DNA from 4 places in the Buttiauxella sp. 3AFRM03 genome. Region 4 is predicted to be linked to each of the others. Evidence: predicted binding sites of a transcription regulator. Region 4 holds the regulator's gene; each other region holds the start of a gene.
The links. The regulator Fur, encoded in region 4, represses iron uptake genes when iron is present. The targets are predictions, from matches to a motif close to ATAATAATGAGAACNACTATCAA.
Positions count from the first base shown of each region.

Region 1: ftnA (non-heme ferritin) is a predicted target of Fur. The motif match lies at 5,375-5,397, and genes of this name have one in related genera.
Region 2: bfd (bacterioferritin-associated ferredoxin) is a predicted target of Fur. The motif match lies at 3,101-3,123, and genes of this name have one in related genera.
Region 3: D8682_RS04300 (TonB-dependent siderophore receptor) is a predicted target of Fur. The motif match lies at 6,540-6,562, and genes of this name have one in related genera.

Region 1 is NZ_CP033076.1:881,565-889,588, forward strand. Features, by position in the region: gene D8682_RS05485 (ABC transporter substrate-binding protein) at 1-1,577, opposite strand, end outside; gene azuC (stress response protein AzuC) at 1,781-1,864, opposite strand; gene D8682_RS05495 (MFS transporter) at 2,080-3,498, shown strand; gene D8682_RS05500 (hypothetical protein) at 3,572-3,838, shown strand; gene D8682_RS05505 (RpiB/LacA/LacB family sugar-phosphate isomerase) at 3,944-4,582, opposite strand; gene yecR (YecR family lipoprotein) at 4,973-5,317, shown strand; gene ftnA (non-heme ferritin) at 5,537-6,034, shown strand; gene D8682_RS27325 (hypothetical protein) at 6,257-6,385, shown strand; gene D8682_RS05520 (hypothetical protein) at 6,475-7,398, shown strand; gene galE (UDP-glucose 4-epimerase GalE) at 7,498-8,024, shown strand, end outside.
Region 2 is NZ_CP033076.1:3,417,236-3,425,259, reverse strand. Features, by position in the region: gene rplD (50S ribosomal protein L4) at 1-457, opposite strand, end outside; gene rplC (50S ribosomal protein L3) at 468-1,097, opposite strand; gene rpsJ (30S ribosomal protein S10) at 1,129-1,440, opposite strand; gene D8682_RS27470 (A24 family peptidase) at 1,827-2,339, shown strand; gene bfr (bacterioferritin) at 2,323-2,799, opposite strand; gene bfd (bacterioferritin-associated ferredoxin) at 2,872-3,066, opposite strand; gene tuf (elongation factor Tu) at 3,217-4,401, opposite strand; gene fusA (elongation factor G) at 4,475-6,589, opposite strand; gene rpsG (30S ribosomal protein S7) at 6,683-7,153, opposite strand; gene rpsL (30S ribosomal protein S12) at 7,244-7,618, opposite strand; gene tusB (sulfurtransferase complex subunit TusB) at 7,745-8,024, opposite strand, start outside.
Region 3 is NZ_CP033076.1:648,256-656,279, forward strand. Features, by position in the region: gene D8682_RS04270 (PLP-dependent aminotransferase family protein) at 1-447, shown strand, start outside; gene zinT (metal-binding protein ZinT) at 524-1,171, shown strand; gene D8682_RS04280 (SH3 domain-containing protein) at 1,631-2,125, shown strand; gene D8682_RS04285 (hypothetical protein) at 2,185-3,138, shown strand; gene D8682_RS04290 (protein kinase) at 3,178-4,563, shown strand; gene treA (alpha,alpha-trehalase TreA) at 4,709-6,403, shown strand; gene D8682_RS04300 (TonB-dependent siderophore receptor) at 6,615-8,024, shown strand, end outside.
Region 4 is NZ_CP033076.1:1,602,426-1,610,449, reverse strand. Features, by position in the region: gene glnS (glutamine--tRNA ligase) at 1-1,096, shown strand, start outside; gene chiP (chitoporin) at 1,570-2,967, shown strand; gene chiQ (ChiQ/YbfN family lipoprotein) at 3,015-3,344, shown strand; gene fur (ferric iron uptake transcriptional regulator) at 3,434-3,886, opposite strand; gene fldA (flavodoxin FldA) at 4,173-4,703, opposite strand; gene ybfE (LexA regulated protein) at 4,856-5,137, opposite strand; gene ybfF (esterase) at 5,273-6,049, opposite strand; gene seqA (replication initiation negative regulator SeqA) at 6,244-6,786, shown strand; gene pgm (phosphoglucomutase (alpha-D-glucose-1,6-bisphosphate-dependent)) at 6,812-8,024, shown strand, end outside.

The sequences.
Region 1 (8,024 bases), 720 kb from region 4:
TTTGACAGGTCCTGGAACATATAAACCGGCTTAGGTTCAGCCTCTTTGGTCCCGGCAAAACGTTTGTCTACCGCGACCACCGCATTGGTATAAGCAATCGGATACCATGCCATATCATTTGCGACGGTTTGCTGAACTTGCTTATAAATTTCAGCACGTTTGGTTTTGTCTGTTTCAGTCGCGCCCTGGTTCCATAACGCATCGAACGCCGGGTTCTTGTAATGCGCGTAGTTATAAGCTTCATTGCTCATATACAACGACTTATAGCCATCAGGCTCCATACCCATGATGTAACCACCGAGGCTCAGCTCATACGTGGTGTTCTTCATATCCAGGCTGCGCTGCGACATAGCGTTAGCGTCCATTGGCATCAGTTCTACCGCGACACCAATGTTCTTCAGCTGCTGCTGAATATACAGCCCCATGCTTTCCTGGGTTTTGTTGGTGTTGATATAAGCAAGACGCAGTTTCAGATTAGCCGGAGCGCCTGATTCTTTGAGCAGCGCTTGCGCTTTTTCAACGTCGCATTTATAGGTTTCGACATCGTTGGTTTGATACAGCGTGTCTGGCGTCAAAATAGACGCGGCAGGTTGCGCGTAATCCAGCGATGAGAATGCCGCCTGCACCAGTTCATCTTTATTGATGGCATAAGCGATAGCCTGACGCAGCGCTTTATTCTTCATGCTGTCGATATTCTGGTTGAACGTCATATAGGCCAGACGCCCTTCAGGATAGATAACGAAGTCGAATTTACCGCTCGATTTCAGACGGGTGACGTCTTGCGGATCAACCATCTTCATGTTGATTTCGCCATTTTGCAGCGCAAGGTTGGCAGAGTTGCTGTCTTTAGCAAAACGGTAAGTCACGGCATCCAGCTTCGGTTTACCGTTCCAGTAGTCATCAAAACGGGTCAGTGCGTAATACTGCCCGGCACGATACTCTTTAAATTTGAACGGGCCAGAACCGACTGGCGCATCGTTTTTGGTGCTCTTTTCCATATCGCCCTTTTCGTCAGCAAAAACATGCTGCGGAATAGGGTAAATCTGAACCAGAGTCCCAACAAATGCCGCACTCACCTGCGGCAACGTGAATTTCACCGTTTGGTCATCAATTTTGCTGACTTGAATGGGTTTATCGCCATAAACGAACATGCTGCGGAAGAAGCTATGTTGTTTTTCATCGAGCAATTTGTTGAACGTAAACACCACGTCATCGGCAGTAATCGCTTTGCCATCCTGCCATTTCAGATTGGGTTTAAGTTTTAAAAGGTATGAGAGGTTGTCTTCGGATGGCGTCAGGCTTTCTGCCAGCCCCCATTCAATCTTGTCGCCATTGAAGCTATACAGTGGGGCGTACAGCGCCTGCATAATCGTTAGCGTGGTGCGGTCGCTGGCATACAGTGGGTTCACCGCTAATGGATCACCGGTAGTAATACCGACAATTAAATTGCCGCCATCCTGGGAAGCTTGTTTTGCTGGAGCAGACGCGGCTGCAGTTTCGGTTTTCGCATCATCACAGCCAGAAAGTGCCAGGGCCAAAGAGGCAAACAGCGCAGATAACAACAGGGGTTTACGCATTTATTCACGGACTCCATCTCAAATAGAGTCCGCATAGTGCACCAGCCATACCCACAATGTAAATAAGTGTAAAACGCATAACGTTATGCGAAAAAGTGCTAAAGCAAAAATTGTCGATATAAAGTGGAATATGCAGCGTTAGAAGCCAAATTTCAGGCATAAAAAAACCTGCCGCGGCAGGTTTTTTTATTCAGGCTGACAGATCAAAACATGCCAGCTGGCGGTACATCTTTGAAGGTTTTGCAGTACTGCTCGAACATACTTTTCAGGATTTTGCGCATTTTCATTGTGTGCTCCAGTTTTTAGTTTTGCAGGTGTTGCTCGTTATGGGGCCTATAATATGACATCCGTCACACAAATCAATAGTTTTGTGATGCGCATCACACATTTTCATTGTGGATTTTACAAGCCATTCACATCAAATGGCTTGCAAATCCAACACTTAACTGGTTAATTGGCTCAATTATTTTTTAAAACATTATTTTAATTTTGAGTTTCATGCATGGAAAACTCCCCATCTCAGTCTCCAAAACGCGGCATCTCTGGTATGGCGCTACTGGTTGCTGGCGCATTTTTTATGGAATTTCTCGACGGAACCGTGATTGCCACAGCACTCCCGGAAATGGCAAAAACATTTGGCGTTGATGCTGTTGATCTGAATATCGGTATGAGCGCTTATTTGCTGACTCTGGCGGTGTTAATTCCGGCCAGTGGCTGGATTGCCGATCGTTTTGGTGCCCGCAAAGTTTTTACCCTCGCACTGGGGATTTTCACCTTTGCATCCGTGCTATGTGGGATTGCCAATACGCTGGAACAGTTTGTCGCCATGCGCATCTTACAAGGGGTTGGCGGTGCGTTGATGGTACCGGTCGGGCGGCTTGCGGTGTTACGTACCACGCCCAAGCATTTACTGATAACCGCTATCGCCACACTCACCTGGCCGGCTTTGGTTGCGCCAATTATTGGCCCGCCATTGGGGGGATTCATCACCAGTTACGCCTCGTGGCGCTGGATTTTTTATATCAACCTACCGCTTGGGTTGATAGCAATGGCGCTGGCGTGGCGGCTGATTCCTGATATTCATGATGACGATCGCCGCCCGTTTGATGGCATCGGTTTTACCAGTACCGCCGTGGCGATGATTAGCCTGGTCTACGGGCTGGAAATGCTCGGGCAATCGCAGGTGAATGTGTTGCCAACCGTCAGCCTGCTGCTATTGGAAGCCGCCTCGTTATGGTTTTCACTGCGGCATTTTAAACATGCCAAACATCCGATGATTCGTCTTGATGCTTTAAGGGTGCAAACTTTTGGCGTGACAATGTACGGCGGTTCGCTATTCCGCACCTCCATCAGTGCGGTACCGTTTTTATTGCCGCTGCTGTTTCAGGTCGGTTTCGGTATGGACGCGTTTCATTCGGGCTTACTGGTGTTAGCCGTATTTGCCGGGAACCTCGCCATGAAACCCGCCACCACGCCGTTGATTCGTGCGTTAGGCTTCAAAAAACTGCTGATTATTAACGGTCTGCTGAACGTCGCTTCTTTATTGGCGTGTGCATTTCTCACGCCGCACACCGCGGCATGGTTGACGATAGCCATCCTGTTCTTTGGTGGCATGTTCCGCTCAATGCAATTTACCGGCATCAGCACGCTGGCCTTTTCCGATGTGCCACCTGCGCAAATGAGCTACGCCAATACGCTTTTCAGCACCGCGACGCAGTTGTCGGTAGGCCTGGGGATCACGCTTGGCGCAATTGGTATTCGCCTTGGCGAGAAAATCAGCCAATGGTTTGATGTCACATCAATTCCCGGCATGCCGATTAAAATTTCATTTGTGATGATTACGCTGATTTGCTTGCTTGGGCTGGTCGACTTGTTACGGCTACCGCAAAATGCCGGGAGCAGCGTTTCCAAAAAGCAATAATGCAGTAAGTCTGCATAGTGTTTCGGGCCACAATTATACTTAACGCTATAGATTGAGTGCCGTTGAGGCCGTTATGAAACACATGACATTAAGGTTAATACTGTTTATATCGCTGGTCAGTTTTCAGGTCACTGCCGCCGAACCCAGCGTCCATTCCCCCTCTTTAAGCTTCCCTGCGTTACATAAACCGAGTCTGCATAACGGTGTGCAACAGCGCTGGCCCGAAGAGCCGCAAGCTGATATCAACCTTCAACGCTGGGATGCAGAACACCTTGAAGCCGCGCGTCAGACGCAACAACACGCTGATATGCAGTCGCATCAGTTCGATAGCAGGAAGTAATGATAGGAATTGAGAAAGATAGCGCGTAAAGCGCCGGAAATTAGGCGGTATTGAAGCAAAAAAATACGGCCAGCAAAAACTGGCCGTATTTCATATTAATCATTATCAGGCAAGGATTTCGCGAACGAACGCTTCAATCTCTTTGTCCTGGCAATTTTCGAAGAAGCACTTCTGGAAACGCTCGCCGGTTACCGCGGTTTTCACCAGCTCAGGGTCGATAGAACGTAAGGTGTCCAGATAGTTTTCTTTTACTACAGCCGCTTTAACCTGGTTGAGGATGCCCGCGTTACGAACCTGTGGCTCTTTACGCTCGATTGGGTAGCCTTCGCCTTTACGGCCAGTGAATGCTTTCTCGAACATGTAACGGACGTTCAGCTCTGCACCCCAACCGAAACCTTTAGCGAATGCCAGTGACAGCGCGTTACCGTTGTTGATTTGAGCGAACAGGAAAGCATCGGCTGGATCCAGGCAGTATCCGCAAACCACACCTGGATGGATGTTCAGAGACATCATTGCGCCCTGACCTGTACCGCAGCCGGTCACAACAAAATCAACGGCTTTCGAGTTCAACAGAATGCTGGCCATAATACCGAGGTGGATGTAGGTCAGGTGGTGATCCTGCTCATCGCTCATACCGACGTTGTAAACCGGGTACTCTTTCTCAGCAGCAACCGCTTGCAACTCATTAAGAATGATTGCATTTTTGCCAGCCTGACTGTTTTCCATCATCAGTGCTATTTTCATTTCCGTCTCCTGATTGGGTCACGGGATTTCCCGCGGTGAATAGCTTGGGTATACCTTAACGATACTATCTGGCAAACATACTTTCAAATTTAATGAAATTTTGTTTTAAAAAATTAAGAGGTGCTCACACTTCTGAGTTTTGCCCGGTTACGCACTTCGCTTACCACCAGCGCAAAACCTCTCTCCAGCACACCCATGCTTGCTGTCAGAAATCTTCTGAAAACCGTTGGTGAATACCACAGTAATTACCCTTTGATAAACGCCCGCAATTTAGGTTAAGAGATGCGTTATTACTGACCTTAAATGCAATTACACAGCTTTATACTGTTGGTAATATTCTGTTTGGCTGCATGCTAAAATAAGAAGAAATATCTTTTGAGACTCAGCGTGATGAAAACAATATATTTAGTTTTAGTGGCTGCGTTATTAAGCGGTTGCACCATGAATAAAACGCCACAACCCATCAAAGGGAGCGAAGTGGCAGGTGTTGTTCGTCTCGGGTTTGATATTGCGCCATTACAAAGAGCGAAAGTCGACACCTACGTTGCTCAGTCGGCTGCCAGCCACCAGTGTCAACAATGGGGGTATAGTGCGGCATTCCCTTATGGCGATCCGATCAAAACCTGCAGTCTGACCAGTGGCGCATTGTGCCTGAACCAAACCGTCACACTGGAGTACCAATGCAGGGGGAATGGAATGGAGAAATACCTGAGAGATGAAATAGCCGTACAATAATTGAGCTTAACGCCTATATGGGTTGGGCAATAATTGTTGTTCAATCCTATTAATTAAATAACAATCATTCTTATTAGTATTAAGCTATCATTTATAAAAAAGAATAATATTAGCAACCATTCTCATTACAATAATATAATTAACAATTCCTTTGCATTATAGAAATAATAAAATTAAAGTAGCGCCATTGTTAATTATCTGATTATCCTGGAGCGCATCATGCTTAAAGCTGAAATGATCGAAAAACTTAACGAACAAATGAATCTTGAGCTTTACTCTTCCCTGCTTTATCAACAAATGAGTGCCTGGTGCAGCTACCATAGCTTCGAAGGTGCAGCCGCTTTCCTGCGTCGCCATGCCCAGGAAGAGATGGAACACATGCAACGCCTGTTTGCTTATTTAACAGACACCGGAAGCTTGCCGCGCATCAATGCAATTCCTGCACCAGGCCAGGATTACGATTCACTGGATAGCCTGTTTAACGCCACCTACGAACACGAACAGTTAATTACCCGTAAAATTAATGAACTGGCACATGCGGCGATGACCTCTCAGGACTACCCAACCTTTAATTTCCTGCAGTGGTATGTTTCTGAACAGCATGAAGAAGAAAAACTGTTTAAATCTGTGCTGGATAAATTAAGTCTGGTCGGTAAAAGCGGTGAAGGCTTGTATTTCGTTGATAAAGAACTTTCTACACTAGATACTCAAGCTTAATAATAGCTAACCGGTAAGCATGCCTTATGTTTACCGGTTTTCATTAACCAAATCATCTCTTGATTTCCTCAATATTCTCTCGCTGATTTTCTCTCGTCAGGCATCTTATTAATCGCCTCAGTTATCTGATAACTATTTGTTCATCAAGATCTTTTCCCCAGCAAAGTTTGCCATGATCGCTTGTAACCTCAAATAGGCATTTTTAAGAAAGGCGAATATTGCATGAGCGTCTATACTGCAAAACAGCAGCATTTCGTTGTTTGCTATCGGCGACAGCTAAGCCCAACTCAGCGGGCGGCAGTTAGCCAGAAAGCGGCATTGCGTCTCTTTGGTAACTATTTCTTACCGTAATTATAACCTTAAGCATGACTTATAATTTAAAATAGTACCTGTCATTTTCTTCCTGCATCTGGTGATTACTAACATGGACAAGATGATAAATGTTTAACAAAAACAATAAATTAATTAAAAAGTTATTTTTCCATGAATCATGGGACATCATGATCATTAAAAATGATACACATTCGTTTCCTGATAATACTCTGGATATTCTCAGCAATTCCAAAGCACAACTGCTTAATAAAAAATACACTTTCCAGGCCGACCCTTTTATTATCGAAAAAGACGATAAGCTGTATGTCTTCTATGAAGCATTTAGTTTCCTGAACTCTAAGGGATTCCTGAAGTGCCGTATTCTGAATAACCAACTGGAAGAGCTAGAAGATATCAAACTGGAAGGTTTTGACGATTTGAAATGTCACCTGTCATTTCCTTTTATGTTTAGCTCTGGCGACAAACTGTATATGATTCCGGAGTCATCAGAGAGAAAGGAAGTCATTCTTTTCCAATCTATTGAATTCCCTGGTCGTTGGGAAAAAGTAAAAGTATTACTTTCCAACGTCGAATATACCGATAATGTTCTCTTCACTCATGAGGGAACCCACTATCTTATTTCTACGACTCTGGATAACGATATTGTCATTCATACAGCAAGGGGCTTATTCGGTGAGTGGGAAAAAATAAAACCCTCATTAACATTATGTAACCGCCACCATCGTGGTGCTGGAACCCCCTATTCCATCGATGACAAACTTTATATTCTAACCCAAGAATGTCATTTAGGTTTTTATGGTAAGTCCGTTTATATCAAAGAGATAGTTCATTTAAGCCCTTTGATTTTTGAAGAGAAACTTGTTGCTAATATTGTTCCAACAATCAATCAAAGCGCAGGTATTCATACTTTAAATTTCACAAATGATTATATTGCCTATGATACTAAAAATTTGACATTCAGCCTGTTATCGCCGTTAAAAAAGGTTTTCTTTAAGTGTTTTGTTAAATACAGGAAGCATTTTTTTGCCTGAAACACCAGATGAATGGCTGGTTGATTGCTGATACTATTGAACGACTTGACTGAGGGTCACATCAATACGCGCATTTTGTAATCTTAATCTGGAGATACTATGGCAATTCTTGTAACTGGTGGTGCTGGTTATATTGGCTCACATACCGTTCTGGCATTACTGGAAAGAGGTGATGATGTCGTCGTTATAGACAATCTCTCTAACTCGTCTAAAACATCTTTGGAGCGGGTGACAGAATTAACCGGGAAAGTACCAACATTATATGTTGCCGATATTTTAGACAAACAAGCGCTAAAAGAGATCTTCTCAAAACACAACATATCCGATGTTATTCATTTTGCTGGTTTAAAATCCGTAGGCGAATCAGTCAGAAAGCCGCTGGAATATTATGAGAACAATGTCGTTGGGACGCTGATTTTGCTCAATGAGATGTTACGCGCTGGTGTCAATAGCCTTATCTTCAGCTCTTCCGCAACGGTATACGGTAACCCCGAAAAAGTCCCACTAAACGAAGAGTGCCAAGTCGGTGGTACGACTAACCCATACGGGACGTCGAAATTAATGGTTGAGCAGATTTTGCGTGATTTTTCGCATGCACAACCTGAGTTCCGCATTACTTGCTTACG
Region 2 (8,024 bases), 1.8 Mb from region 4:
GTTCGCCAGTTACGATCAGCACATCTTCCAGGGCCATGTCTTTCAGTTTCTGAGCAAGCAGCTTAGTTTTAGGCGCTTCAACAGAGAACTGTTCGACAACGATCAGACGATCCTGACGTACCAGTTCGGACAGAATGCTTTTCAGCGCTCCGCGGTACATCTTTTTGTTAACTTTTTGACTGTGGTCCTGCGGGCGAGCAGCGAAGGTTACGCCACCGGAACGCCAGATCGGGCTCTTGATAGAACCTGAACGCGCACGGCCGGTACCTTTCTGGCGCCACGGCTTTTTACCGGAACCAGTTACTTCAGCACGGGTCTTCTGAGCACGAGTACCTTGACGGGCACCAGCTGCATAAGCAACTACAACCTGGTGTACCAGCGCTTCGTTGAAATCACGACCGAAGGTAGTTTCGGAAACAGTCAGCGCGCTTTGCGCGTCTTTCAATACTAATTCCATTGCTATCTCCTCACGCCTTCACAGCTGGTTTAACAATAAGGTCGCTACCGGTTGCACCCGGAACTGCACCCTTAACCAGCAGCAGGTTGCGCTCAGCGTCAACGCGTACTACATCCAGGCTCTGAACAGTTACACGTTCGTTGCCCAGTTGGCCTGCCATTTTCTTGCCTTTGAACACTTTGCCCGGAGTCTGGTTCTGACCGATAGAACCCGGAACGCGGTGAGACAAGGAGTTACCGTGTGTAGCGTCCTGGGTACGGAAGTTCCAGCGCTTAACGGTACCTGCGAAACCTTTACCTTTAGAGGTGCCAGTTACGTCAACTTTTTTAACTTCAGCAAACAGCTCAACGCTAATGTCTTGACCTACAGTGAACTCTTCGCCTTCTGCAAGACGGAATTCCCAAAGGCCACGGCCAGCTTCTACGCCAGCTTTAGCGAAGTGACCAGCTTCCGGCTTAGTTACACGGCTAGCTTTTTTAGCGCCAGTGGTAACTTGAACAGCACGGTAGCCGTCGTTAGCCAGGTCTTTAACCTGAGTAACACGGTTTGCTTCTACTTCGATCACGGTTACTGGGATAGAAACGCCGTCTTCTGTGAAGATACGGGTCATACCCACTTTTTTACCGACTAAACCAATCATTGTTTCAACCTCTCAATCGTCAATGACCTGATTAACCCAGGCTGATCTGCACGTCAACACCAGCAGCCAGATCCAGACGCATCAGAGCATCAACGGTTTTCTCAGTTGGCTCAACGATGTCAACCAGACGCTTGTGAGTGCGAATTTCGTACTGATCACGCGCGTCTTTGTTGACGTGCGGAGAGATCAGAACGGTAAAGCGCTCTTTGCGGGTCGGCAGCGGGATCGGACCACGTACTTGCGCACCAGTGCGCTTAGCAGTCTCGACGATTTCCGCAGTTGATTGATCGATCAGACGATGATCAAACGCTTTAAGGCGGATACGGATTCTTTGGCTCTGCATGAGACCATAGCTCCAATTATTTTATAGACGAAAAAAATCACTACTCACACCCATTACGATTGATGGGGGAGTGTAATCGTTCATACATAGTTCCCCAATTGGGAACATTGTCGACAGCAGCTTCGCTGTCAGGCTCATATCGAGCCAGCCGTCGATTAAGACAGGCCCGCGCATTATACGTAAATCTGCTTCTTAAGCAAGTCATGGATACGAATTAAACAATCTTTTGCATCTGGTTGCACTTCACCTCCCACAAAATTTGTAACACGATCTGATTAGCATATTCTCTGCGGAACATTACACGTAACTCTTCAAACTCCATTTTGCTTTACAAAGTTCATTGATTTAGCTTTAAAACTCATTTTGCCTGATACTGGTCAACCACGATGCTTATAGTCCCTTCTCTTCCGGCATTCCTTTTTATTGGCCTGCACATTGGCTGTCTATTGCGTTTAGCATGGGTCGATTATCATTGCCTACTTCTACCAGATAGATTGACGTACCCTCTGCTTTGGTCTGGTTTACTTTATCAAGTCTGTTTTTCCACTGACCATTTGTCGGAATGTGTAATAGGTGCAATTGCTGGGTATATGATTTTATGGATGCTTTACTGGATTTACTTTCTTTGGCGCAAGGTCGAGGGCATTGGCCACGGTGATATGAAGCTTTTGGCTGCACTAGGGGCATGGCATGGATGGCAAAGTCTGGGTTGGATTATATTTGCTGCAGCGATGACTGGTCTAATATGGGCATTAATAACACGAGTTTATCGGAAGAATTACGTGTTACTGACTACCACTCCGCTACCTTTCGGACCAAACCTTGCGATAGCGGGTGGTTCTATAGGGTGGATATGCACTTCCTTCCCACAGTTTAAAGAACTCAGTTTCCTTCTTTGATTTGCGACTGAAGATAATTCTGCAAACCAATTTTAGAGATGAGGTCCAATTCAGTTTCCAGCCAGTCAATATGATGCTCTTCTTCAGTAAGAATTTGGATGAGCATATCGCGACTGACATAATCATGAATGGTATCTGCGTAAGCAATAGCCTCACGTAAATCTTTGGCACCATCCAGTTCTAGTTTGAGATCAGACTGAAGCATTTCTTCAACATCTTCACCGATATGAAGTTTGCCTAAGTCTTGCAGGTTAGGAATGCCTTCGAGGAACAAAATACGCTCGATATATTTATCGGCGTGTTTCATTTCATCAATGGATTCGTGATATTCAACTTCGTTGAGGCGCATTAAACCCCAGTTTTTGAACATTCTCGCATGGAGAAAATACTGATTGATCGCGACAAGCTCGTTTCCCAATAATTTATTGAGATAATTTATTATCTTAATATCACCTTTCATTTTTTACTCCCTCCGCTTCCACTACATGAAGCGTAGATGTAGCACGGAGTAAGTCAAAAAAAAGTGACTGGCTTAGGCAATCTCTTTAAATTCTGGGATCTGCAATAGCTCTTCTTGCATGATTTCTCGTGCTGCGCGAATGCACTTGCCACACTGGTTACCCACTGGCACAAACTTGCGAAGCTGCTGGAAAGATTGTGGATGAAACTGGCGTACAGCCTGCCGAATTTTTTTATCACTAACACCATTACACAAACAAACGTACATAAGTACTCCCGTTCAAATTACGCGCAAATTGTAAATGAGAATAGTTATGATTACAATAGCACACGCTTGTTTGATGCACGTGATAAGCGGCAAAAAATGCAAAAAAAAAGAGCGCCTGAGCGCTCTTTTTTCATACAAAGATATCAGCGATTAAGCGATAACTTTAGCAACAACACCAGCGCCTACAGTACGGCCGCCTTCACGGATTGCGAAACGCAGACCGTCGTCCATTGCGATTGGGTGGATCAGGGTAACAACCATTTTGATGTTGTCGCCCGGCATTACCATCTCAACGCCTTCTGGCAGTTCGATGGTACCAGTCACGTCAGTTGTACGGAAGTAGAACTGTGGACGGTAGCCTTTGAAGAACGGAGTATGACGGCCGCCTTCATCTTTGGACAGAATATAAACTTCAGATTCGAACTGGGTGTGCGGCTTGATTGAGCCTGGCTTAGCCAGTACCTGACCACGTTCGATATCTTCACGTTTAATACCACGCAGCAGAACACCAACGTTCTCACCAGCACGGCCTTCGTCCAGCAGTTTGCGGAACATTTCAACGCCAGTACAGGTTGATTTCACGGTATCTTTGATACCAACGATTTCAACTTCTTCACCAACTTTAACGATACCGCGCTCTACACGACCGGTAACAACTGTACCACGGCCGGAGATGGAGAATACGTCTTCGATTGGCAGCAGGAACGGCTTGTCGATAGCACGTTCTGGTTCTGGGATATAAGTATCCAGGAAGCCAGCCAGTTCGATGATTTTAGCTTCGTAATCCGCGTCGCCTTCCAGTGCTTTCAGCGCTGAACCACGTACGATTGGAGTATCGTCGCCTGGGAAGTCGTACATAGACAGAAGTTCACGAACTTCCATTTCTACCAGTTCCAGCAGCTCTTCATCATCAACCATGTCGCATTTGTTCAGGAACACGATGATGTAAGGAACGCCAACCTGACGACCCAGCAGGATGTGCTCACGAGTCTGTGGCATTGGGCCATCAGTCGCAGCAACAACCAGGATAGCGCCGTCCATCTGAGCAGCACCGGTGATCATGTTTTTAACGTAGTCGGCGTGCCCTGGGCAGTCAACGTGCGCATAGTGGCGAGTCGGGGTGTCATATTCAACGTGGGAAGTGTTGATGGTGATACCACGAGCTTTTTCTTCTGGTGCGTTATCGATCTGGTCGAAAGCACGAGCAGAACCACCGTAGGTTTTAGCCAGAACGGTAGTGATTGCTGCAGTCAGAGTGGTTTTACCATGGTCAACGTGGCCGATAGTACCGACGTTGACGTGCGGTTTTGTACGTTCAAATTTTTCTTTAGACACGGCTATATTCCTTACTGTTGCGCTCTCCCCTCAAGGAGAGAGCACGGGATCAATGTTTTTTAAAACCCGGGGTTTATTTACCGCGAGCTTCGATTACGGCCTGAGCAACGTTGTTTGGCGCGTCATCATACTTCAGGAATTCCATGGAGTAAGATGCACGACCTTTGGTCAGTGAACGCAGTTGAGTTGCGTAACCGAACATTTCAGACAACGGAACTTCAGCGTGAATCTGAACGCCAGTAGCGTTAGATTCTTGACCTTTCAGCTGGCCACGACGACGGCTAAGGTCACCGATAACGTCACCAGTGTTCTCTTCTGGAGTTTCAACTTCAACCTTCATGATAGGCTCAAGCAGAACTGGTTTCGCTTTCTTAAAGCCATCTTTGAAGGCAATAGAAGCGGCCAGTTTAAACGCCAGTTCAGAGGAGTCAACGTCGTGGTAAGAACCGAAGTGCAGACGCACGCCGAGATCTACTACTGGGTAACCCGCCAGAGGACCAGACTTCAGCTGTTCCTGGATGCCTTTATCAACAGCAGGGATGTATTCCGTTGGGATCACACCACCTTTGATGTCGTTGACGAACTCGTAACCTTTCGGATTCGAACCCGGCTCCAGTGGGTACATGTCGATAACAACATGACCGTACTGACCACGACCACCAGACTGCTTAGCGTGTTTACCTTCAACATCGGTAACTTTCGCGCGAATCGCTTCACGGTAAGCAACCTGAGGTTTACCAACGTTAGCTTCAACGTTGAATTCACGTTTCATACGGTCAACGATGATGTCGAGGTGAAGTTCACCCATACCAGCGATAATGGTCTGGTTAGTTTCTTCATCAGTCCATACGCGGAATGATGGATCTTCTTTAGCCAGACGACCCAGAGCCAGACCCATTTTTTCTTGGTCAGCTTTGGTTTTCGGTTCAACAGCGATAGAAATTACCGGTTCAGGGAATTCCATACGCTCCAGAATGATCACATTGTCCTGATCACACAGGGTATCACCGGTAGTCACTTCTTTCAGACCAATAGCTGCAGCGATGTCACCAGCGCGAACTTCTTTGATCTCTTCACGTTTGTTAGCGTGCATCTGTACGATACGGCCCAGACGCTCACGTGCTGATTTCACCGGGTTGAACACGGTGTCGCCAGAGTTAACCACACCAGAGTAAACGCGGAAGAAGGTCAGGTTACCAACAAACGGGTCAGTTGCGATTTTGAACGCCAGAGCAGCAAACGGCTCGTTGTCGTCAGAGTGACGAACAGCCGGAGTGTCTTTACCGTCGTCCAGCATACCGTTAATCGCAGTAACGTCAGTTGGAGCTGGCAGGTATTCAACAACCGCATCCAGCATCGCCTGAACACCTTTGTTCTTAAATGCAGAACCACAGGTAACCAAGATAATTTCGTTGTTCAGTACGCGCTTACGCAGAGAAGTTTTGATCTCTTCTTCAGTCAGCTCTTCGCCACCAAAGAATTTCTCCATCAGTTCGTCAGAACCTTCAGCAGCGGCTTCAACCAGTTTCTGGCGCCATTCTTCGGCCAGTTCCTGCATATCAGCTGGGATCTCTTCGTATTCGAAGGTCACGCCCTGATCGGCTTCGTTCCAGTTGATGGCTTTCATTTTCACCAGGTCAACAACACCGGTGAATTTCTCTTCCGCGCCGATTGCCAGTTGCAGAGGCACCGGAGTTGCGCCCAGACGTTTTTCAATCTGATCAACAACTTTCAGGAAGTTAGCACCCATACGGTCCATTTTGTTAACGAACGCGATACGTGGAACTTTATATTTGTTTGCCTGACGCCATACGGTCTCAGACTGTGGCTGAACACCACCAACAGCACAGTAAACCATTACCGCACCATCAAGAACACGCATGGAACGTTCAACTTCGATGGTGAAGTCAACGTGCCCTGGGGTATCAATGATGTTGATGTGGTGTGGTTCGAACTGTTTAGCCATACCTGACCAGAAACAGGTGGTCGCAGCGGACGTGATGGTAATACCACGTTCCTGCTCCTGCTCCATCCAGTCCATGGTGGCTGCGCCATCATGAACTTCACCGATTTTGTGGTTTACACCGGTGTAGAACAGAACACGTTCGGTAGTAGTTGTCTTACCGGCGTCGATGTGAGCACTGATACCAATGTTGCGGTAGCGCTCAATGGGTGTTTTACGAGCCATTTGATTCCTCTATATCCTGGGACGTTCATTTAAGTAACCCAAAGCGGGCAGCTTATGTGAAGCGCCCGCTTGGTGACTAACACTCCGAAGGGATTACCAACGGTAGTGTGCGAACGCCTTGTTGGCTTCAGCCATACGGTGAACGTCTTCACGTTTCTTAACTGCAGTACCTTTGTTCTCTGCAGCATCAGAAAGTTCGTTCGCCAGGCGAAGAGCCATGGATTTATCACCGCGTTTACGAGCAGCTTCTACGATCCAACGCATTGCCAGAGCATTACGACGAACCGGACGTACTTCTACTGGAACCTGATAAGTAGAACCACCAACACGGCGGGACTTAACTTCGACAGTCGGACGAACGTTGTCCAGAGCGACTTCGAAAGCTTCCAGTGCTTGTTTACCAGAACGCTGAGCCAGGGTCTCCAGCGCGGTATACACGATAGATTCAGCAGTAGATTTCTTACCATCTACCATCAGAATGTTTACAAATTTGGCCAGCAACTCTGATCCGAACTTAGGATCTGGAAGAATTTTACGTTGACCAATGACGCGACGACGTGGCATGGGAATACTCCGTTGTTAATTCAGGGTTGTCCAAAACTCTATTGAGTTTGACATTTATTTAAAACGTTTGGCCTTACTTAACGGAAACCATTAAGCCTTAGGACGTTTCACGCCATACTTGGAACGAGATTGCTTACGGTCTTTAACGCCGGAGCAGTCAAGTGCACCACGAACGGTGTGGTAACGAACACCTGGCAAGTCTTTTACACGACCACCACGGATCAGGATCACGGAGTGTTCCTGCAGGTTGTGACCTTCACCGCCGATGTAGGAGGTAACTTCAAAACCGTTAGTCAAACGCACACGGCATACTTTACGCAGTGCGGAGTTTGGTTTCTTAGGAGTGGTAGTATATACACGAGTACATACGCCACGTTTCTGCGGGCAGGCTTCCAGCGCAGGCACGTTGCTTTTTGCAACTTTGCGAGCGCGTGGTTTGCGAACCAGCTGATTAACTGTTGCCATTAAATAGCTCCTGGTTTTAGCTTTTGCTTCGTAAACACGTAATAAAACGGCCTCATATAATATGAGGACGCAGAATTTTAGGGCTGAGCCGAAAAGGTGTCAAGAAATATACAACAATCCTGGATTTTACCAGGTAATCTGCTGTTCGTGTTTAACTGTCAATCTGACGAAGTCAGTATAGCTGACCTTGCCTATGCTGGTTGAAATTTGAGCAGTTAAGCCGCGGGCCTCAATATCTTCCTGCAGAGCGTAGATAGAAATGGGGGCAGCGAGCAACAAATCAAGGGCCTTCGTTCCTGAGAGTGCGACAATAACCGCATCCTGAATCAATAACAACTCATCGCCTTGCTTAACGCAGCGCAGCATCGATTCTAGATCCGTATGAAAAGGTGAATGTTGTAAAATA
Region 3 (8,024 bases), 950 kb from region 4:
GTCGTGCTGCCCAAGCCGTTAGCGGCGCCACTTAAAAAGGTGCATAACGAGCTTTATCGCGGTGGTCATCAGATAGTTCAGGCAGCTTTAGCAGAGTTTATCCGTGAAGGTTATTACGCCGCGCACATTCGCAAAATGCGCCAGTTATATAGCAAACGCCGCAGTTTATTGGTGGAACTGATTAAACAGTATCTGGGTGAAGCCTATCTTGGTTATTTTAACAGTAACGCCGGTCTGCATCTGATTATTCAATTCCCCCTTGAAGCTGATGATATTGGCATCTCAAGGCTTGCGAATGCTGAAGGGATTCTGGTCCGGCCATTGTCGCGTTATTATTTTAATCAACAGAAAATGAAAGGACTATTAGTCGGTTTCGCCAGCATTCAGGATAGCGATATGGAGGCCTCGTTTATTCGTCTGGCGGAGATCATTAAGCAGAACGTCTGAAGCGAAAGCAGTGATTGAATTACGATAATGTTATGTTATAACATTTTATAAATTCACATACCCACTGGAGAACTTCATGACTAAACGCATTTCCGCCGCGCTGCTGGGCGCTGGCATTTTACTGAGTAGTGCTCATGTACTGGCGCATAGCCATTCACACGGCAAGCCGTTAACTGAAGCTGAACAGAAAGCCAGCGCCGGAGTTTTCGACGATAACGACGTCAAGGACCGCACCCTCAGCGATTGGGATGGGATGTGGCAGTCGGTGAATCCTTACCTGTTAAACGGCGACTTAGATCCGGTGATGGAGAAAAAAGCCCAAAAAGATGGCACTAAAACGGTGGCGCAATACAAAGCGTACTATCAGAAAGGTTACGCGACGGATATCGATACTATTGGCATCGAAAACAACACTATAGAGTTTCACACTGGCAAAACGATCAACACCTGCCACTACGCCTACTCTGGTTTTAAAATCCTGAATTACGCCTCTGGCAAAAAAGGTGTGCGCTATTTGTTTGAGTGTAAAGATAGCCAGTCAAAAGCCCCAAAATATGTGCAATTTAGCGACCATATTATCGGTCCGCGCAGATCTGAACATTTCCATATTTACATGGGTAATGATTCCCAGCAGTCATTATTAAAAGAAATGGACAACTGGCCGACGTTTTATGAGTACTCATTAAGCAGCAAGCAAATTGTCCACGAGATGCTGGAACACTAATAAGCTATCGATTTTGCTCAGCGCATTCATCGGTTTACCGGGTCCTGGCTGAGGGTGAATGTGCGCCTTAATCTCAAACATCGGTCATCATAGCGCCGGAGTCATCACCGCTTCCGGCGCACTTTGCGCAATACAATTGCAGATATCGGGCAATAACGCTTCCATCTTCATCCTTAAACCTGGGATTGAAACCCTGTTTTATGATCTATGCTGAAGGCTACCAGTAAAGCAAGATGATTCACCCGCTGAATCACCGCTAGCAGTGTGCTTCTTGTCCTGCTTAACACTTAATAATGTCAATCAGTTACATCAGCATTGAATTGTTAATCAGGCGATGTAAAATTAACGTTAATATGTATTGCTGATGTGAATCATTCTTCAGATTCCTGGACTTCTTCTTCGCCATATCACCTCCTTCTCGGCGACCAGGTTTGAACCATTTTTTCAGGGAACGTTACGATGAAATTGCGAAATCTGTTGATCCTTGCTGTTGTTGCGACGGTTGTGGGCTGTAAAGCGCCCCCACCAAAAATGACGGACGACACTCTCGTCACCAGTGAGATCAATGGTGTCACATTGACGCACCGTTATGCGGTTAGCGCGCCAAAAGAATTCACCCCAGTCAACGCAAGTTTTAGGGCGCTGTATGCAGGGTCAATTATGAGCAAACCGGACTTCGGCGGAAAAGTCGTCAGCACCCTTGATAATGGGCAAAGTTACACCGTTTTGGGGCAAGTCGAGAATAATTGGCTGGCCGTTGCGCAGCAGGATAAACAGGAAATGTTGGGTTATGTTCCTGCACGTGCGCTGGTGAAAAGTGAACTGTATGCACAAACGCTGAAAAAAGATCGCCCTCGTCCACGCAAGGCCACCAAAAAAACCACCTGCGTTGCGGTCGATGGCAGTAGCAAAGCCTGCCAGAATGCGAACAGCGGCACCTGGATCATTGATTAACTGTCGACGTTTTACGTCATACCTTGTTGTTTAAAACTGTTCGGCTAAGAAGGATTTCTATGAAACTCTGGCTTTCGAGTCTGGCGCTACTGCTGGCATCTACTTCAGTGTGGGCGGCTGGTAACTATCGTATCGTCCAGTCTCCTTCGCAAAAGCTGGATGTCTGGATTGACGATGTGCAAAACAACACGCCGCAAAGCTGGTGTGCGCAAGAACTTCCCCTGCGAATCGTCGCCAATGGCGATAAAAATCCGGCGCTGCTCAATGTTTTTATGCCACGTCTGGGAACACTCCTGGAAAGCCAATGTAGCGCGGTGCAAATAGTCAGTTGGCGGATGGAAGATCCACAGGGTCAAGCACTCGCGGTTGGCACTGCGAGCAGAAGCAGCGACTGGACGGTGATTATCGCGCCGGTTGTTTCCAGCGAACTCAACACCCAACCCGCTCGCGAAGAAAACTCACCGTTAGCGGACCGCACGCCGTGGCAGGAGTTTACGCTGCAAGACGGCTGTCATTTGCGCACTTTCTGGCAGGGTGATGCTAATTCGTCAGCGATGTTTATCCCAAATGGTAAATGTGAAAAAGGCGGCTGGTTGAATGGCCACAGTGAAATCATTCAGAGCGGCGCTAAAGGCGAAACACGCAATGTGATGACCTTTGTGCATGGCTTCCCGGTCAGCGGATTAAGCGCCGATGCCGGTTCTGACAGCCTGCTGATTACCAGTCTCAATAACGAGCGGATGGTGGTCAGTAATGAACATGCTCCGCAGAGTTGGATGATTTTGCCTTATCACTCAGAGCTGAATGGCTGGAAAGCCACTGGCATGGTTGCCGTTGAAGTACCACGCGAACTGGCAGTAGATGAAGCCGCTATCCAGAAGCGTTTAAATATTGTGCGCAAAGTTTGGTCGGAGTGGCTTGCACCGGATACCCCTATCACCTTGTTGTTGATTGATTCCCTGCGTCCGCAATTGCGTGATCCAGCGGTTGGCGCATGGCGCTCCCAGAAGTAACCCTGAATTTTCGTCGATTTCGAGCAGAGTAAGGCCATCATGACTGATAAAGATTACAACTCCGAACTACCCGACGCTCTGCCGCCTGGCTTCCGTTTCGACGAGTTTGAAATTCAGCAAGTGACTGAATCCACCAATACTAACGTGGTGTATAAAGCGTGGGACCACCAGCTTGAGCGCCCGGTCACTATCCGCGAATTTATGCCGCGTGCGCTGACGGTACGCAGCGATAATATGCAGCTGGTGTTACGCAGCAAGCAAGACAGCCAGGCGTTTAATGTCGGAATGAATCGTTTTGTGCAGTCTGCTCGCCAGCTCGCACAATTTAACCACCCCAATTTGCTGCAAGTGTTTAGCTTCTGGACACAAAACGAAACCGCCTATGCGGCGACACGCTACTCCAACGGCGTAACGCTGGCTGAATTGCATCAGCATCAGCCTGAAGTGATTAATGAAGCCTGGATTCGGCGCATCTTGCCGATGTTGTGCGGAGCGCTGGCAACATTACACGATGAGGGGTTTATCCATCGTGACCTGTCGTTAAGAAGCATTCAAATTCAGGATAACGGCGCGCCTTTGCTATTGAATGCTGGCGCTCCGCGTCCAGGAAAAACCGAAAATGGCGATGAGATTAAAACGCCACTCAATCCAGGTTTTGCGCCGCTTGAACAATATGCTGATGACCTCGAAAACCGGCTCGGGCCATGGACGGATATTTACGCACTGGGGGCGATTCTCCACACCCTGATCACCGGCACTTGTCCACCGGCCAGCGTTACCCGCACCATTCAAGACCCGTGCGTGAAGCTGGCAAAAAATCGGCCTGAAGGTTATTCCCATAGCCTGTTGCAGGCGGTGGATAACGCGCTGGCGTTAAAACCGGAAGACCGCCCGCAGTCTATTGCAGAATTTGCGGCGCTGGCGGACATGCCGTTAAGTGGTATCAACGGCGCGGCACCGTTGAAACAGCCTGGCACCATGCTGGTCGCGGTGGAAGATGCGGAAATCACCCCACTCTCGCCGTTCAAAAAACGCTACAAACTGCCGCTACAGATTGCCGCCAGTTTACTGGCAGGCGTGGCGATTGGCGGTTTCATTTTTAATAACAACGCCCCTTCTGTTTCTACTACCCAGACGGCCAAAACCGACAAACCGGTTGCGGAAAAAGCGGAAGCTGCCGGGACTAAAAGCGTGGTGCCTGTAGCGGATGGCGCGATAGCGCGCATTTATGTGCGCATGAATGATGGCGAACAACTGGATGTTAATGGCAAGGCCGAAAAAGTGACACAGGGCGCCAATGGTTATGGCTTCCTGCAACTGCCTGCGGGCCAATATGAGCTTACGTTGCGTGATAAAAATCTGTCGCGAAGCATGACGTTATCGGTTGAAAAAGCGGGGACATGGTTGGTCAATCCGCAAGGGTAAATGGACGTTTAGCCAGGCGGTAAATTATCTGCTTTATCAGATTATGAGACATCTCCCGTAGCACTAGCCAGAAATTCGGCTAAGGTTTTCATAGGGTTGATCGCGGTAAACTTTCGCCGCGGTAGCCTGTAAAGGAGAACGATTAATGATAAATCCTGTTTTGCGCCGTCCTCGCACGTTATTTTTTGCGATTCAAATAGCTATCGGTTGTACGTTCGTCACTTTGCCTGCCTCAGCCGCAGACAGCCTGCCACAACCGCCTGATGTCATCCTTGGCCCGCTGTTTACCGATGTCCAGACGGCAAAATTATTCCCCGATCAGAAAACATTTGCCGATGCGGTTCCCAAGAATGATCCGTTGATGATCCTTGCGGATTACCGCATGCAGCGCAATCAATCGAGTTTCGATTTACGCCATTTTGTCGACGTTAACTTTACCTTGCCAAAAGAAGGTAAAAAGTATGTCCCGCCTAAAGGCCAAACTTTACGCGAGCACATCGACGGTTTATGGCCGGTGCTGACGCGCACCACTGACAGCACCGATAAATGGGATTCGCTGCTACCGTTGCCGAAACCGTATGTGGTACCAGGCGGGCGCTTCCGCGAAGTCTATTATTGGGACAGTTACTTCACCATGCTGGGGCTGGCGGAAAGCGGCCACTGGGACAAAGTTCAGGACATGGTCGATAACTTCGCCCATGAAATCGACACCTTTGGGCATATTCCTAACGGCAACCGCAGCTACTATCTGAGCCGCTCTCAACCGCCGTTCTTTGCCTTTATGGTCGAACTGCTCGCCAGCCACAAAGGTGACGAAACCTACACCACCTATCTACCGCAGTTGAAAGCTGAGTATGCCTGGTGGATGCAGGGCAGCGATACGTTGGCAGCAGGCGCTGAAAACTTGCGGGTGGTGAAACTAAAAGATGGCTCGGTGCTAAACCGTTACTGGGACGATCGCGATACACCGCGCGCCGAATCGTATCTGGATGACGTGACCACCGCGAAGAACAACCCCAACCGCCCGGCGACGGAAATCTATCGCGATTTACGCGCAGCTGCGGCTTCGGGTTGGGATTTTAGCTCGCGCTGGATGGATAACCCGCAGCAACTGGGCTCGATTCGTACCACCTCTATCGTTCCGGTTGATTTGAACGCTCTGCTATTCCAGATGGAAAAGACCCTCGCGAAAGCAAGCCATGTGGCGAAGGACAGCGCAGCTGCCACGCAATATCAGCAACTGGCCGATGCCCGTCAAAAAGCCATCGAAAAGTATCTGTGGAACGATAAGCAAGCCTTCTATGCGGATTACGATCTCAAGAACCACGCGGCTCGTTCGCAACTGACCGCTGCCGCGCTATTCCCGCTGTATGTACATGCCGCTTCGAAAGATCGCGCTGAAAAAATGGCGGCCATCACCCGTTCGCAATTGCTGAAAACTGGCGGGCTGGCGACCACCAACCTGAAAACGGGCCAGCAATGGGACGCACCAAACGGCTGGGCGCCATTGCAGTGGGTGGCCACGGAAGGCCTGCAAAATTACGGCCATAACGATCTGGCAATGGAAGTCACCTGGCGCTTTATGACCAACGTGCAGCAAACCTATAACCGCGAGCAAAAACTGGTGGAGAAATATGACGTATCCACCACGGGTACCGGCGGTGGCGGCGGTGAATATCCGCTGCAAGATGGATTCGGCTGGACTAACGGCGTCACCTTGAAAATGCTCGATTTGCTGTGTGGCAAAGAGAAACCGTGTGATTCCACACCGGACAAATTGCCTTCTGCAACACCGGGGCCGGTGAAAGAGACGATTCAGCCTGCTAGTTCTGCGAAGTAGTTTTCCCTTCACCCTAACCCTCTCCCGAAGGAGAGGGGATTGTCTGGTTTTCGCCTTGTCCTTCCCCTTCTCCTGGGGGAGAAGGACGGGATGAGGGCGCCCGCTCCCCCGCCAAAATTGGCACTTGAAACAAAAAACAATAACGATAATAATTCGCATTCAATTTATTAGCACAAATAGCTAAATCAATACCTCCTGGGAATATAACTAAATGAAACTGGCATTTACAGTAAAGCGCTCTGCTTTACTCTGCGCGCTGGCACTCGCGGCACCCACTTACGCATTGGCAGAAGACACCGTCGTCGTTACCGCCTCCCCCGCACAAACCTCCACCAGCCCAACCGAAGGTTACAGCGCAACGGTCAGCCATGGAGCAACCAAAACCGATGAGCCGCTGATTACTACCGGTCAATCGATTTCGGTGATTACCCGCCAACAAATCGAAGACCAGGGCGCGCTCACCGTCAACAACGCGCTAAATTACACTCCTGGCGTATTTACCGGCTTTGCCGGTGGTGCAACGCGTTATGACACCGTGGCTTTGCGCGGTTTCCACGGCGGCGACGTCAATAACACCTTCCTCGATGGCCTGCGCCTGATGAGCGACGGCGGCAGCTACAACGTGATTCAGGTTGACCCGTGGTTCCTCGAGCGAATCGATGTGATTAAAGGGCCATCGTCGGCACTTTATGGCCAAACCATACCAGGTGGACTGGTAATGGAAACCTCAAAGCGCCCGCAATTTGTCGAGGAAGGCCACGTTCGTGCGATGTACGGTAATCACAACACCAACGGCAGCGCATTTGATTACACCAATGCGATTAACGAAGAATGGGCGTATCGGATTATTGGTTTAACCAAAAACAGCGACACTCAGTACGAGAACACGCGGGACGAACGTTATGCGATTTCCCCGTCCCTGCTGTGGCAACCCGGCGAAAATACCTCGCTGTTGCTGCGCGCCTATCTGGAAAAAGATCCATCAGGCGGATTCCACGGCTCGGTTCCGGCTGATGGCAGTATTTATTCATCCACCGGGCGCAAACTCAGCACCGGTTTCTCTGACGTCGAACCGGGCAATGACGCTTTCAAACGCCACGAGCAAATTTACAGCTACGAGTTTGCACACAGCTTTAACGATGTGTGGGCGTTCCGCTCCAACGCCAGTTATACCCACTCGAACGTCAGCCTGAAACAGGCTTACCAGATTGGTTGGGCAGACGTGGCGCATGACGAACTGATGCGTTATTACAGCGGCGAAACTTCATCACTTGACGCTTACGCCATGGATAACCAACTGGAAGCCGATTTTGCAACTGGCGAGCTGGATCACAAAGTGGTGCTCGGCGGCGAATTCCATAAGTTCACCAACAATTTGTCCGATGACTCCGCTTACACCACCAACCTCAACCCGTGGACGGGTGAGTCTGGCGGCCCTGGCGGTTTCTATTATTACGACCCACGCGATCCCACGTATTCCACCATCAATCAGGGCCTGCTGACCAAAGCCGGTAAACGCCAGTATGAACAAACGGGTGTCTATCTGCAGGATGATATGCAGTGGAATCAATGGCACATGACGCTTTCTGGCCGTTACGATCACATCGTGACCAAGAGCCAT
Region 4 (8,024 bases):
TTACCGCATCAAATTTGCTGAACACCATCAGACTGGTACCAAGTGGTGCATCTATCCGATGTACGACTTCACGCACTGCATTTCCGATGCGCTGGAAGGTATTACTCACTCTTTATGTACGCTGGAGTTCCAGGACAACCGTCGTCTGTACGATTGGGTGCTGGATAACATCACTATTCCTGTGCACCCGCGTCAGTACGAGTTCTCTCGCCTGAATCTCGAATACTCCATCATGTCTAAGCGTAAGCTGAACCTGCTGGTGACTGAGAAAGTAGTGGAAGGGTGGGATGACCCACGTATGCCAACCATTTCTGGCCTGCGTCGTCGTGGTTACACTGCCGGTTCTATTCGTGAGTTCTGTAAGCGTATTGGCGTGACCAAACAAGACAACACCGTTGAAATGGCTGCTTTGGAATCATGTATTCGTGATGACCTGAACGAAAACGCCCCGCGCGCGATGGCAGTGCTCGATCCGGTGAAAGTGATTATTGAAAACTTCCCGCAGGGCGAAGTGGAAATGGTCACCATGCCAAACCATCCGAACAAGCCAGAAATGGGTAGCCGCCAGGTGCCGTTCAGCCGTGAGATTTACATTGATCGTGCTGACTTCCGCGAAGAAGCGAATAAGCAGTACAAGCGTCTGGTGTTGGGCAAAGAAGTCCGCCTGCGTAATGCTTATGTGATTAAAGCCGATCGTGTTGAGAAAGATGAAGCCGGGAATATCACCGTGCTGCATTGTTCCTACGATCCGGACACATTAAGTAAAGACCCGGCTGATGGCCGTAAAGTAAAAGGCGTTATTCATTGGGTAAGTGCTGAACACGCCTTGCCAGTTGAAATTCGCCTTTACGACCGTCTGTTCAGCGTGGCTAACCCAGGTGCGGCGGAAGATTTCCTGGCAACGATCAACCCAGAGTCTCTGGTGATTAAGCAAGGTTTCGTCGAACCAAGCCTGCAAAATGCTGAGAAAGGCAAAGCGTATCAGTTCGAGCGTGAAGGTTATTTCTGCCTTGATAGCCGTCTGGCAACTGCGGAAAAACTGGTGTTTAACCGCACCGTTGGTTTGCGTGATACCTGGGCCAAAATAGGCGAGTAATTAGTTATACACGCAGTCAATATGTAACAAAGACGCCGCAAATCGCGGCGTTTTTTTTTGCTTAATAATCACAGGATTAAATATTTACTTACATTCGCGATGCGAATTAATGTTATTTATATTTCCCTGGGAATTCTCTGGCTGGTCAATCTCGGAACATAATAAATCCTTTCTTTTATCATGTGAGCGCTCTCATATGGTGGTTTATATCAATATTTGTTGATTTATAAACATAAAATTCCACAGTTGATTTTTGTTACAAATACTCATGAATTATGTGCTCTCTGTCATAATATCGGAATGAACTCTTACAAAGTCGTTGATAATTCGCGTCGCGAAAAATAGTCTTATGGGGAGCAGTAAATGCGGGAAAATATTTATAACCGCTTTAGCCGTTAGGCATTTTTACTTTTTTCGCTATCTGACGTCTTTTAACGTCCGGCGATTATTTATACGTCAAAGAGGAATTTTATATGCGTACGTTTAGTGGCAAACGTAGTGCGCTGGCCCTTGCTATTGCAGGCGTCACGGCTCTTTCTGGACTGGTTGTTATCCCTCAGGCAAGTGCAGCAGGTTTTTTTGATGATTCAACACTGACCGGTGGTGTTTATTACTGGCAGCGTGAACGTGACCGTAAAGATGTTACGACAGATAAATATGAAACTAACCTTTCTCACGCTACCTGGAACGCCAATCTGGACTTCCAGTCCGGTTATGCTGCTGACATGTTTGGTCTGGATATCGCCGCCTTTACTGCTATCGAAATGGCAGAAAATGGCGACAGCGGCCACCCGAATGAAATCGCATTTTCCTCTTCAAACAAAGCTTACGATGAAGATTATTCCGGCGATAAGAGCGGTATAAGCCTTTATAAAGCCGCAGCTAAATTCAAATACGGCCCGGTTTGGGCCCGTGCGGGTTACATCCAGCCAACAGGGCAATCTTTATTAGCGCCACACTGGAGCTTCATGCCTGGTACTTACCAGGGCGCTGAAGCCGGGGCAAACTTTGATTATGCCGATGCTGGTGCTCTGAGCTTCTCCTACATGTGGACCAATGAGTATAAAGCTCCGTGGCACCTGGAGATGGACAAGTTCTATCAGAACGATAAGAACACCAAAGTTGAGTATCTGCACTCGCTGGGCGCGAAGTATGACTTCAAAAATGATCTGATTCTTGAAGCGGCATTCGGTCAGGCAGAAGGGTATATCGACCAATACTTCACTAAAGCAAGCTACAAATTTGATGTAGCTGGCAGCCCATTGTCTACCAGCTACCAGTTCTACGGTTCGCGTGACAAAGTCTCTGATGGCAGCGTTAACGATCTGTATGACGGCACCGCATGGTTGCAGGCTCTGACATTCGGCTACAAAGTGGGCCAGGTTGACCTGCGGCTCGAAGGTACCATGGTCAAGGCTGATGGCCAGCAGGGCTACTTCCTGCAACGTATGACCCCAACTTACGCATCGTCAAACGGTCGTCTGGATATCTGGTGGGATAACCGTTCTGACTTCAACGCCAATGGTGAAAAAGCCATCTTCGCGGGTGCCATGTATGACCTGAGCAATTGGGATCTGGCTGGTTGGGCTGTAGGTGCTTCGTATGTTTACGCATGGGATGCAAAACCAAGCTCTAAACCAACCACTGACGGTTACTACGATGCTGACAATCGCCTGAAAGAATCGGCGTACAGCCTTGATGCGTTGTACACCATTCAGGATGGGCGCGCGAAAGGCACTCTGTTCAAACTGCACTTCACTCAATACGACAACCACTCCGACATCCCAAGCTGGGGCGGTGGTTACGGCAACATCTTCCAGGATGAGCGTGACGTGAAATTCATCGTCATCGCACCGTTCACCATCTTCTGATTCGATTCCGGGCGTGAAAGCGCCCGGTTTTATAAAGGATATCGAGCATGAAAAAAATCATTTTGGTTACGGTCATGGCTTTAGGTTTGAGCGCCTGCGCACAACCCTCTAAAACGGCACCGGAAGATACAAAACTGAAACAAGCCTATAGCGCCTGTATCAATACCGCAGAAGGGAATCCTGATAAAATTCAGGCCTGTCAGAGCGTGTTAAACGTGCTGGGTCAGGAAAAGGAACACCAGGAATTTGCGAAGAAAGAAACGGTGCGCACCCTGGATTATCAAAACTGTATTCAGGCCACTCGTACTGGTAACGACCAGGCGGTAAAAGCCAAGTGCGATAAAATCTGGCAAGAGATTCGTGCGAACAACAAGTAATCTGTGAATTCAGGCAATAAAAAAACCGGTGAGCTTCCTCACCGGTTTTTTTATACCTGACATCTGGTTCAGAATGTCAGATATGCGGATTACTTTTCGCTGATTTCGTGTGCATTCTCGTCGGTACGGCAATCACCTTCAGCGCAGTGACCGTAAAGGTACAGGCTGTGGTTGGTCAGACGGATGCCATGGCGTGATGCGATTTCACGCTGACGAGATTCAATTGAATCATCACTGAACTCAATAACTTTGCCGCAGTCCAGGCAAATCAGGTGGTCGTGGTGATGTTGTTGAGTTAACTCGAATACGGATTTGCCGCCTTCGAAGTTGTGACGAGTGACAATGCCTGCATCATCAAACTGGTTTAGTACACGATAAACTGTGGCGAGACCAATTTCTTCGCCCATATCAATCAGACGTTTGTATAAGTCTTCCGCACTGACATGATGGTTCACCGGACCCTGTAGCACTTCAAGGATTTTTAATCGCGGAAGCGTGACTTTCAGGCCGGCCTTCTTCAATGCGGTATTATTGTCAGTCATGCGGAAATTGTCCTGTTGCTTAACGGATCGCTCGGACTCAGGGTGAGCGTTAAGATGAATGCGTCTCATTATAGAACTGCAGATTCTAAATGGAAACCGCAAGTATTATTCATAATCAAGCTAAAAAATGGCGGCTGAGTCGCGATTTAATTGCCTTGTTAGCTATTTAGCCAGGGGGTCATTGTACAGGGACAAACCGAAAAGTTAAAAATTTGTAGCGATTATTTTAATCGGAATAATCTATCAATGTGACGCAACCCGTTTAAAAGCTGCGTCACATCCAGAATCAGGCGTTGATGATATCTGCCAGGTTCAGCTCGTCAGAAACTTGTTTGACCCATTTCTGAACGCGTTCAGCAGTCAGTTCTGGTTGACGATCTTCATCGATAGCCAGACCGACAAAGTGATCGTCGTCAGCCAGACCTTTAGAGGCTTCAAAATGGTAGCCCGCCGTTGGCCAGTGACCGACGATAGCAGCACCGCGTGGCTCAATGATGTCACGGATAGTGCCCAATGCGTCACAGAAGTATTCTGCATAGTCTTCCTGGTCACCACAGCCGAACAGGGCGACCAGTTTGCCGTTGAAATCAACTTCTTCCAGAGTCGGGAAGAAGTCATCCCAGTCGCATTGCGCTTCACCGTAATACCACGTTGGAATGCCGAGAAGCAGAATATCGAAGCCTTCCAGGTCTTCTTTGCTGCTCTTAGCAATGTCATGCACCTCAGCAACGTCTTTACCGAGCTGTTTTTGAATCATCTTCGCGATATTTTCGGTGTTACCAGTGTCGCTGCCGAAAAAAATGCCTACGATTGCCATGAGTAAAATAACCTCTTGATACTTAATGGTATGGTGGCTGCTAATTGGCCACAGATAGGGCAATCATAGCAGAACACATTGCGGTGCGGAAACTGCTATCAGCCTGTTGTGCACAGACTGCAACATCGTATTCCGGGCATATAGCCTTTCAACTAACTGAGATGCTGCTTCAGTTGCGCGAGTAGAATCTCTTCAATCAACTCACTACGACTGATATTGCGCGCTTCAGCCAGATGATTTAGTGCATCTACTGCATCGTTATTGAGCTTCAGTTCCACTCGCTTCAGGCCGCGTACTTTATCGCGCTTGAGCTGGTTGCGTTTGTTGATACGCAGTTGCTCATCACGCGTCAGCGGATTAGTTTTTGGCCGCCCGGGGCGACGCTCGTCCGCGAACAGATCTAATGTAGTACGGTCCGTTTGTTCTTTTGCCATGATTAGACTACTGACAGGGAATTCAGGTGGCACGGAGCGGGGTGCTCTGGCGCATTTTAGCGCGCAATCATACATCAGCATGGCTTGCGCGCCAACGCGTTAGCTGCATCTAACAGCCAGTCGGTTTGTTTTTAATCAGTTTGCTGTACTTGCGTCGATAAAACGGTGGATTGCGCGCAAAACAGCATCAGGTTTTTCGGCGTGAACCCAGTGTCCGGCACCGGCAACCACATGAGCGCGCGCCTGAGGGAATTGCGCAAGCAGCGTTTCGCGGTGTGATTCGTCAACATAAGGCGATGCACCACCACGGATAAACAGTGCCGGTTCATTCCAGGTTGGGATAGCTTGCCAGCCGACAATATTCTCGTACTGTTCCCACAATACCGGAACATTAAACTTCCACTCGCCGTCAGCAAATGACTTCAGCAAGAATTGAATCACACCTTCTTCGTTCAGATGCTCACGCATCACCATAGCGGCTTGTTGACGTGTTTTCGCTCCACTACTACTGACTGCATTAATAGCCGCGAAAATTTCATCGTGACGGCGTACCTGATAATCCACCGGTGCAATGTCAATCAGCACCAGTTTATCAATGCGCTCAGGTGCAATAGCTGTCAGAGCCATCGCAACTTTACCGCCCATGGAATGGCCGATAATGATTGCTTTTTCAAAGCCATATTCTTCGAGCGTTTCAACCACATCCTGCGCCATCGCGGCATAGTTCATTTCAGAGCTACGGGGCGATAAACCATGGTTGCGCAGATCGATTTGCAGCAACGTATGATTTTGCCCGAGGTCGCGGGCCAACACGCCCAGGTTATCAAGGCTACCAAAAAGGCCGTGGATTAGGACGATGGGGGAATTACTAGTCGATTGTTGCGCAGTTTGCAGGCGAGCATTCAATTTCATGGCAAAGTTCTTTTTTTTTACTTCGTGAGGTTAGGGTATCATAACGGCATCCTGCCGCAGTGCCGCAAATTTCCAGTTTAGTCTGACTTTGTGGTGTGACATAAGTTTGGCGCTACCCGAGGTTGGGATTTGTGCGAATATGTACATATAATCCCAACAACTTGAATTCAGAAAAGATACCGCACCGGATTAAGATGAAAACAATTGAAGTTGATGACGAGCTCTATCGCTATATTGCCAGCCACACGCAGCACATTGGTGAAAGCGCGTCCGATATTTTACGGCGCATGTTGAAATTTACCGCCGGTCAATCTCCTGCTACACCAGTAACTACCGGCCAGACGGCAGCAGCTGCTGCTCCGGAAGCCAAACCCGTAAACAAAGCTCGCGATCGCGTACGTGCGGTTCGTGAATTACTGTTGTCAGATGAATATGCCGAGCAAAAGAAAGCCGTCAATCGTTTCATGATGGTGCTTTCTACTCTGTATACCCTCGACGCACATGCTTTTGGTGAAGCGACCGAGTCGCTGCATGGCCGGACGCGCGTCTATTTTGCAGGTAATGAGCAAACGCTGCTGCAAAATGGCAACCAGACCAAACCAAAGCATGTTCCGGGCACGCCATACTGGGTTATCACTAACACCAATACGGGTCGTAAATGCAGCATGATTGAACACATCATGCAATCAATGCAGTTCCCTGCGGAATTGATTGAAAAGGTTTGCGGCACAATCTAACACCTCGCGTCAGAAGGAAAGGCCAATGGCTAACCACCCTCGTGCAGGACAACCGGCACAACAGAGCGATTTGATTAACGTAGCCCAACTGACGGCCCAGTATTACGTGCTGAAGCCTGAAGTGGGGAATAGCGAACACGCGGTGAAATTCGGTACCTCCGGCCATCGTGGTAGTGCGGCACGTCATAGTTTCAACGAACCTCACATTCTGGCGATTGCTCAGGCGATTGCTGAAGATCGTGCAAAAAATGGCATTACCGGGCCGTGCTACGTGGGTAAAGATACCCACGCGCTATCTGAACCTGCGTTTATTTCCGTGCTGGAAGTGCTGGCTGCAAACGGTGTGGATGTCATTGTGCAGCAGGCAAACGGCTACACGCCAACGCCTGCCATTTCACATGCCATTCTGACGCATAACAAAAACGCTGGTGCGCAGGCTGACGGCATCGTCATTACGCCTTCGCACAACCCACCGGAAGACGGTGGTATCAAATACAATCCGCCTAATGGTGGCCCGGCTGATACCAACGTCACCAAGGTGGTTGAAGATCGTGCCAACGCGCTTTTGGCGGCGGATCTGAAAGATGTAAAACGCATCTCTCTTGATCAGGCGTGGAAAAGTGGTCACGTACAAGAACAAGATCTGGTGCAGCCGTTTATCGAAGGGCTGGTGGATATCGTTGATATGGCCGCCATCCAGAAATCGGGTCTGAAACTGGGCGTTGATCCGCTCGGTGGTTCCGGTATCGAATACTGGCAGCGCATCGCCAAACACTACAACCTGGATCTGACGATTGTTAACGATCACGTCGATCAAACCTTCCGCTTTATGCACCTCGATAAAGACGGCGCTATCCGTATGGATTGCTCGTCCGAGTGTGCGATGGAAGGTTTGCTGGCGTTGCGTGACAAATTCGATCTGGCCTTCGCCAATGACCCGGATTACGACCGCCACGGTATCGTCACGCCAGCAGGGCTGATGAACCCAAACCATTATCTGGCGGTTGCGATTAACTACCTGTTCCAGCATCGCCCGCAGTGGGGTAAAGATGTGGCCGTCGGTAAAACTCTGGTGTCATCAGCGATGATTGACCGCGTGGTTAACGACCTGGGCCGTAAACTGGTTGAAGTGCCAGTGGGTTTCAAATGGTTTGTTGATGGCCTGTTCGATGGCAGCTTTGGTTTTGGTGGCGAAGAAAGTGCCGGGGCATCGTTCCTGCGCTTTGATGGCACACCGT